DNA from 2 places in the Ochrobactrum sp. Marseille-Q0166 genome. Region 1 is predicted to be linked to the other one. Evidence: riboswitches for the same ligand, from Rfam matches in the RefSeq annotation. Region 1 holds a riboswitch; the other holds the start of a gene.
What was found. A riboswitch is a leader RNA that binds a small molecule or an ion and turns the genes downstream of it on or off. The one in region 1 is predicted to bind cobalamin.

Region 2: another riboswitch for cobalamin. It lies ahead of metE (5-methyltetrahydropteroyltriglutamate--homocysteine S-methyltransferase); the one in region 1 lies ahead of H5024_RS18095 (ABC transporter substrate-binding protein).

The regions. Positions count from the first base shown of each region.
Region 1 covers NZ_JACJUO010000002.1:1,465,786-1,470,168, forward strand. Annotated here, with positions in the region: gene H5024_RS18090 (iron ABC transporter permease) at 1-629, opposite strand, end outside; gene H5024_RS18095 (ABC transporter substrate-binding protein) at 653-1,663, opposite strand; cobalamin riboswitch at 1,847-2,084, opposite strand; gene H5024_RS18100 (tripartite tricarboxylate transporter substrate binding protein) at 2,312-3,262, shown strand; gene H5024_RS18105 (tripartite tricarboxylate transporter TctB family protein) at 3,259-3,756, shown strand; gene H5024_RS18110 (tripartite tricarboxylate transporter permease) at 3,768-4,383, shown strand, end outside.
Region 2 covers NZ_JACJUO010000002.1:378,408-382,790, reverse strand. Annotated here, with positions in the region: gene H5024_RS12905 (DUF922 domain-containing Zn-dependent protease) at 1-522, shown strand, start outside; gene metE (5-methyltetrahydropteroyltriglutamate--homocysteine S-methyltransferase) at 556-2,886, opposite strand; cobalamin riboswitch at 2,978-3,233, opposite strand; gene H5024_RS12895 (nucleoside-diphosphate sugar epimerase/dehydratase) at 3,597-4,383, shown strand, end outside.

The sequences.
Region 1 (4,383 bases):
GCAGGTAAGGCCAAGGTTACATCGCTCCATCGGACACCAGAAAGATTGCCCAAAAGCCAGAACATTATACCGCGCGCCTGTTCCGCATTCGCCGATTTCGTTACGATGAAGGAGGTCATCGCATTGAATAGTTGGGAGCCCGCAATACCAGCAAGAATTATCGAACTGTTGCCCCTACCCGCCCTTACAGCGAGCAAAGCGATAAGCGAGAAAGCGATAATCGCGCCAAAGAAAGCACCCACTGACATTGAAAGCATACCAGCGCCAACACCAAGGATAGCAACACCGACCGCCCCCGTTGAGGCCCCAGCGGAAATGCCGAGAATGTAGGGGTCAGCCAGCGAGTTGCGCAGCAGCGACTGCAGAACAACCCCGGAAATAGCGAGTGCGGCTCCGCAGCAAGCGGCGACCACGGCACGGCTGAGACGATAGCTCCATACAATGCCTTCATCGATGGGAGCTATCGGGTAGCCAGCATGCCAGACGCGGTTGGCGATTGTTTTCGCCACCACATCGAGAGGAATGGACGTCTCGCCAATGGCAGCGCCCAGCCACAGCGCTCCAAGTAGCAGGATAAGCGCCAGAACAGCAAAAAATGTTCTGGAACGACTGCCTCTTGATACTAAAATCCCGGCTGTGGCCGTGCGTATTGTCACTTGTTGAGACCCGAAGCTGCAATGGCGTCCGCCAGCGTTTCAATGCCTTCGATAGTGCGGATGGTCGGGTTCATCGCCTGCGCATCCATATCGAAGACGTAGCCCTCCTTGACGGCTGGCATCAAGCTTGCAACCGGATCCGTCTTCAGGAATTCACGCTTCACCGCCACATCATCCGCAGGGAAACGACGACGATCCATTGCACCCGCAATGATCATTGTCGGATTTGCCTTGGCGATGGTTTCCCAGCCAACGGTCGGCCATTCTTCTTCACTGTCGATGATATTGTTGATCCCAAGCGTTTTCAGGATGTAGGCCGGAGCACCATTCTTGCCTGCAACATAAGGATCAATGTCAAGCTCTGCACTGGAGAACCAGACAACAGCAGAAAGTTTGCCATCGCCCGATGCGATCTTCTTGCGTGCTGCTTCTTCACGCGCTTTCAGATCAGCCACGACCTGAGCACCACGGTCTTGTACGTTGAAAATCTGCGCCAGTTCTTCAATTTCCTGATAGACCTGATCCATCGTGAAAGCGTCATGACGCACGCCATCCCCCCCATCCGAATTGTCTTTTCCAATGCAATCGGCTGGTGACGTGTAAACGGGAACGCCCAGTTCTTCGAACTGTTCGGCTTTTGCTACAACACCTTCCGGTCCAATCTGCCATTGGAACTGATTGGCAACGAGGTCCGGTTTTTCGGCCAGAATGCTCTCGAAGCTCGGATCATTATCGGCAAGGCGCTTTACCTTGGCATTGGCTTCTTCATAACCTTTAAGAACCGGTCCGACCCACAAAGCAGTGCCGACCATCTTGTCGCCAAGTCCCAGAAGATACAAAATCTCTGCACTGCTCTGACCAACTGCCACAGCGCGCTCTGGAGCATGCTTGAAAGTCACGTCCCGTGCACAGTTCTTGAGCGTCAGCGGATACTGCGTTTCTGCTGCCTGAGCGGAAAAGCCGGTTGCAATAAGGGTGGCCGCGCCTACGAGTGCGCCAAACGGCATCTTGCCGATAAACTTCATTTTAATCCCCGAAATGATGTGAGAAAGCCGTATCAAACAGCGGAAGCGATCCGGCGCGTGAAGAAGACGGACATATCCGGGGATATGAATGACGAGGAAAAGCGACGTCTTGCGACGCTAAAAGCTGTCATAACCAACTCCTGCTCCGGGCATCCCCGCCCGTGACAATGGACAACGTTAGACGGCAGGTCTCCTGGCTCACGAATATCCGCCGTCCACCTGCCTTCCCGAGCTTTTTGAATAGGCTCAGTGGCATGACGCTTGATGCGTCACGAGGATGAACGGCAATCCGCTTACAGTTGCGGGGGCAGCCACGGTCTCGGTCCCTTTTGGGTCGTCCTCACCGTGTTCCCTATTAATCCCCTTCACTCTCGGTCGGGGAACCGTCGCAACCCTATTACGTGTTGAACCTGAGGCGGTCAAGCGACAGGAACACCTAAATCCATTATAAAAAATTGGTTAGACTTTAAGCTAATACTTCGGATCTTAAACAGTCCGGCGCTGGCATATTGTAAATCCCTGCTGTAGTCTTCAAATCGGGAAGCTCTGCTTGGGAAGCAGAGTTTTTTTGAGGAGAGCTGTCCAAAAGACAGCAGAAAAATGCACGCTAAGTGCATTAATGGAGGATTTATGCGTAAATGGATTCTGGCCATTTCGTCGGTGGCAGCGCTTGCAATGACGGGTGCAACCTGGGCGGCGGACTATAAGGTATTGGCTCCAGCGGCACCGGGCGGCGGCTGGGATCAGACAGCGCGCACCATGCAGAACGTACTCCAGGACGAAAAGATTTCCGGCAGTGTTCAGGTCATTAACGTTCCGGGCGCTGGCGGCACAATCGGTCTGGCACAGTTCGTCAACCAGAACAAAGGCGACCCAAGCCAGCTTATCGTTGGTGGTTATGTCATGGTCGGCGCGATTTTGACCAACAATTCACCGGTCAATCTTGACGCGATTACGCCAATTGCCCGTCTCACCGGTGAATATGAAGCCATCGTTGTACCGGCATCGTCCGACATTCAGAACCTCGGCGATCTTGTCGCCAAGCTCAAGACTGATCCAGGCTCCGTTTCCTGGGGCGGTGGCTCGGCAGGCGGTACGGATCACATCACTGCTGGCCTTTTTGCCAAGGCCGCAGGTGTTGACCCAACGAAAGTCAATTATATCGCCTTTTCAGGTGGTGGCGAAGCACTTGCTGCTATTCTCGGCAATCAGGTGACAGTTGGCATTTCCGGTTATGGCGAGTTCGACCCGCAAATCAAGGCTGGTACGCTCCGCGTGATCGGAATTTCCAGTGATGAACGCGTGGAGGGCATTGATGCTCCAACCTTCAAGGAAGGGGGCGTCGACGTTTCAATCCAGAACTGGCGCATGGTTGGTGCTGCACCGGCAATCACTGCTGAACAGGAAGCTGCAATCAACGCAGACATCGAAAAGATGGTGAAATCGGAATCCTGGCAGAAGGCTCTCAAGGATAAGGGCTGGGCCGACACCTATCTTGCGGGCGATGCTTTCAAAGAGCAGCTCAAGAAAGATGTTGCTTCCACTGAAACGATCCTCAAGGAAATCGGTCTCGTCAAATGACAGGATCTGAACAGCATGGAGAGCGCCGTTCCGCTGGAACGGCGCCTGACTACGCCGCTCTTGTCATAGCCTTTATCCTTGCTGCCGTTGCCATTGCAATTGCATGGTCCACCGCCTATGGCAACAATGTGCTGTCCTACTCACCCGTAGGGCCTAAAACCGTGCCTTATATTATTGCGGCCGGGCTGTTCATGTTGTCAATTTGGACAGTCGTCAGCGCTTTGAAGGGCGAGTTTCCCGAACGCGAGCATCAGGAAATTGCGCCCATGGCGTGGATTGTCGGTGGTCTGGTCGTTCAGATGCTGACCATGAAAACCATGGGATTTTCAATCGCAACGGGCTTGCTTTTTGCAGCAACGGCGCGCGGATTCGGCTATCGCAAATTCTGGATAAGCGTGCCTGTCGGTATCGTCTTTGCATTCATCATCTGGTTCATTTTTGCGCGCGGCCTGCAGCTTTCGCTGCCTTCGGGCTGGCTTGAACAATTCGTTTAAGGCGAAAGATCATGGATACAGTCAATCTCCTCGCGAGTGGTCTTCTGGTAGCACTTGAACCGGCGAACCTCATTTATGCGCTAATTGGCGTAACACTTGGTACGGCTGTTGGCGTGCTACCGGGCATCGGCCCAGCACTTACAGTGGCGTTGCTCCTGCCCGTCACCTATAAACTCGACCCTGCCGGATCTCTGATCATGTTTGCCGGTATTTATTATGGCGGCATGTATGGTGGATCGACAACCTCGATCCTCTTAAATACGCCCGGAGAAAGCGCTTCCATCGTCACGGCATTGGAGGGCAATAAAATGGCCCGAGCGGGACGCGGCGGACCAGCCCTAGCAACGGCCGCAATCGGCTCGTTTATCGCTGGTCTGATTGCCACGCTTGCTCTCGCATTCGTCGCTCCTTGGGTGGTGAAATTCGCTCTCTCCTTCGGTCCTTCGGAATATTTCGCGCTGATGCTGCTCGCTTTCATGACCGTCTCGGCGGCTTTTGGCGATTCAACGCTGCGCGGTCTCACTTCGCTTTTCATCGGGTTGACGCTTGGTCTTATCGGCATCGATCAGCTGACCGGACAAGCGCGTCTCGTCATGGGCACACCGAACCTGCTTGATGGGATCAATG
Region 2 (4,383 bases), 1.1 Mb from region 1:
AAAGCCGTTGAAATTATAAAGCCATACGCGATAACCGGTCGAACCGGTCCACAGCTCTATGAATCCATCGGTGAGCGTGGCCCGAAGGCCGGAAAGTCCCGTGTGATTGCGCACACCACCTTTGTGCTGACCTGGGATCGCAAATTCGACAATTCCAACAATGGCTGCACGATTGTCTCGGCAAAGCCAAAACTGAAGATCACCTATACGCTGCCGAAGCCCTCACAGAAGCTTTCCTCCCCAGTAAAAGAAAACTGGGAACGCTTTTATGATGGCATCTATAAGCATGAACTTGTGCACGGTGAAACAGCCAAGGACATGACGCGCGAGATTGTCCGCACAACGGTTGGGCTTTCCATCCCCAACGATCCGAAATGCCAGAAAATGCGCCGCGAACTGATTAACCGTATCAATGCGCTGGTCGCCGTTCAGCGTCAGCAGGGCCGTGACTTCGACCGTGTTGAAATGGGGTCGGGCGGCAATGTTGAACAGCTTATTCTGGCGCTTGTGAACGGAGGGTAGCCTACGCCGGACTTCCGGCGCAGGCTTGCATTACTAAGCTCGTTCAGCGCGAAGCGCTTTCGCTGCTGTCACCATGTTGATGAGGGCAGGGCGAACCTCATCCCATTTGCGGGTTTTGAGGCCGCAATCGGGATTGACCCATAGTTGCGCATCAGAAAGCTGCCTGCGGGCAAGCTGCAGGAGATCGGCCATCTCATCGACATTCGGAACGCGCGGCGAATGGATGTCGTAAACGCCTGGCCCGATTTCGTTGGGATATTTGAAGGTCTTGAAGGCCTCGAGCAGTTCCATGCGTGAGCGCGAGGTTTCAATCGAAATCACATCGGCATCCATATTGGCAATTGCCGCGATGATGTCGTTGAATTCCGAATAACACATGTGGGTGTGGATCTGCGTTTGATCGGCAACGCCGGTGGAGCAGAGGCGAAAACATTCGACGGCCCAGTCAAGATAATGCGCCCAGTCGGAACGGCGCAGCGGCAGACCTTCTCGCAGTGCCGCCTCATCAATCTGGATCATGGCGGCGCCTGCAACTTCAAGATCGTGTACCTCGTCACGAATGGCGAGCGCAATCTGACGGCAGCTTGCCGAGCGCGGGATGTCGTCGCGGACGAATGACCAGTTGAGGATCGTGACCGGCCCCGTCAACATGCCCTTGACCGGCTTGTCGGTCAGCGATTGTGCATATTTCCACCATGCCACCGTCATCGGTTCCGGACGCGAAACATCGCCGAAAATGATGGGCGGACGGACATAGCGTGAGCCATAGCTTTGCACCCATGCGTGCTTGGTGAAAGCAAAGCCCGCAAGCTGCTCGCCGAAATATTGCACCATGTCGTTGCGTTCAAACTCGCCATGAACGAGCACATCGAGACCAATTTCTTCCTGCCAGCGGATAGCGACTTCGGTCTCCCGCTGAATAAAACCTTCATATTGCGCGTTGCTGATCTCGCCCTTGATGTGTGCCGCGCGGGCTTTGCGCACTTCCGGCGTCTGCGGAAAAGAGCCGATTGTGGTGGTTGGGAAGGCGGGAAGGTCAAGCTTTGCATTTTGCAATTTCTGACGTTTTGCAAAAGCACTCTGGCGGCTTTTCTGCGCCTCGGTGATATTCGCAATCCGCTGTTTAACGGCTGCATTATGCACGCGGGGTGATCGGGCTCTGCTGCCGAGCGCGTCGCTGGCTGCTTTGAGTTCAGAAAGAACAGTGCTTTTGCCGGATGCCAGTGCGCGTCCGACGATGGAAAGCTCGTCGATCTTCTGCGCTGCGAATGCGAGCCAGCTTTTCAGCTCTTCATCAAGGGTTGTTTCAAGCTCCAGATCAATCGGCACATGCAGGAGCGAACAGGACGGTGCGATTTCGATTTTCTCCAACCCGCGCTTGTCGATGACAGGCTGAATACGATCGGTGATCGTGCTGAGATCGGCACGCCAGATATTGCGACCGTCGATGACGCCGAGCGAAAGCACCTGATCTTTGCGTGCTTTGTTTTCAACTTCCGCAAGCTGTTCTGCCCCGCGCACAAGATCGACATGCAAGCCCGCCACCGGTAGCGCAAGTGCGGTCTCAAGATTGTTGCCGAGTTCTCCAAAATAACTGGCAATCAGGATTTTGACCGGGCTTGCGGCGCTCAAACGCTGATAGGCGAGTTCAAACGCAGCACGTTCATTGGGAATGAGATCCAGAACCAGCGATGGCTCGTCAATTTGCACCCAGTCTGCTCCGGCTGCCGCCAGTTCCTCCAGCAGTGTTTCGTAAACAGGCAGCAGTTTCGGCAGCAGCGCTATCGGATTGAAACCCGCTGCGGTCGATTTTGCCAGCTTAAGAAAGGTCACCGGCCCGAGAATGACCGGACGCGTGTGGATACCCAGCGCTTTTGCCTCAAGAAAATGCTCCACCGGCTTCCGTGACGAAAGTGCGAAGCTCTGATCATCGGTCAGTTCTGGCACCATGTAATGATAGTTGGTATCAAACCATTTGGTCATTTCCAGCGCGGTCACGCCTTCTTGCGGATGGGTGCAGCCGCAATCACCATGTGCTTGGCCTTCACGACCGCGCGCCATGGCGAAATAGGTTTGAAGCGTTACATCGCCGCCTGACCAGCCATAGCGCGCAGGGATCGCCCCCACCATCACGGCAGTATCGAGCACATGGTCGTAAAGCGAGAAATCGTTGGACGGAATTTTTGTAATACCGCGGTCGCGCTGTTCGGTCCAGTTGGCGGCGCGTAGGGCCCTTGCATTTGCGAGAAGTTCCGCTTCGGAAGATTTCCCGGACCAGAAGGCTTCAAGAGCGAATTTCAGTTCGCGATGACGCCCAATGCGCGGCACGCCCAATGTGGCGGTGGAAAGTGTTGTTCGTGACATATCTATAGACCCCGATATAGGCGGCGGGGTTGGAGACGCAAAAGAGCATAGGCTGAACGCCCGCTTTGCGACATTCCGGGACACCCCGCCCGTTGACGTTATCTGTCATGGCAGGTCTCCTGGCTCGCGGGTCAGCGCCTTGGAGCGCATCTTTATCCGAAGACCTTTTACAGTTTTCGGGATGCGCTCTGATCCGCCTTCCCGGAACTTTCATTCCAGTGGCATGATGGATCAGGGCTCGCCGCTTACAGTTGCGGGGGCAGCACCGGTATTGTTTTTAGCGCACCGGTTTCCCTCTTAGCTTCCGTCGAGAGTCTGACGAAAGAACCATAACGCAATTCAGTCTGAATGAAGCATCATCAATTGTCAATGTGGCATAAAGAAATGTTTATATCTTTATAATAGCTGGAGATGGCTAGTTCCATCCTTTGAAAATGATAAGCTCGAAGAAAAGCGCAATAGCAATTGATAAAAGATCAATTTAATTAAATATTACAATAAAGAGGTGCGACATAATGTTTGTAAGTGCCTGAAATTTCAATTGATGTAGTCCCGCTCAAAGACTCATGATATCGGTGCAGCTATTGAAAGCGTTTTATGTTTGGGTGTTGTTATTAGCCGTTTGATATCGCGATAAAAAAGTTTAATGCAGCCCAATTTTCATAACTGATTTTTGGGATATGCGCCTTGAGAGGGCTAGGTATATTCGTATGAGTTTTAGGTCGCCTTGGCAAAAACTGGCATTATTGCCGCGCTTTGGTAAGCAGATAATCTTGCTCGTGAGCGATTGTTTGTTGCTATTACTCAGCGCTTATCTGGCCTTTGTTATGCGCTTGGGTTTTGTGTTTATACCAACGCCAACCCAAATTTTTCTGATCGCCATAGCGCCGGTATTGGCTGTTCCTGTTTTTATTCGATTTGGTCTCTATCGTGCGATCATTCGTTATTTGGCTGAACGTGCGATCTGGCCAATCTTTCAGGCCACGGCAATTGCAGCACTTTTCTGGGTGGCGCTGGTTTTTCTTATGGAATCTTATGGCGGAGCTGGTTTGCCTCGTTCGGTTCCGCTTTTATATTGGTTGTTGAGTACCGTCCTTATTTCTGCAAGCAGGTTTGGCGCGAAATGGCTTTTGCGCAGCGCCGAGATGGCGAAAGCATATTCCAGTACCGCACTGATTATCGGAGTTGGTGAACCTGGGAGACAACTTGCGGCCGCTTTGAGAAGCCACAGCGATACGCAGGTCATAGGCTTTATCGATCCCGCGGGCGAACTCAACGGAATGGATATCGTTGGTTTACGGGTGTATGGCATTGACAATATTCCGGCGCTGATTGAAAATTTTGGGGTTAAGCAAGTCGTTATATCCGAACCGGGCCTTGATCAGAAACAACGGCAAACCTTGGCTCGTCTTCTTGGGCGACTTCCGGTCAGTACACGTATTCTTCCGCCTATTGCCGATTTAACGGCAGGAAAATATCTCGTCAGTGCGCTTCGCA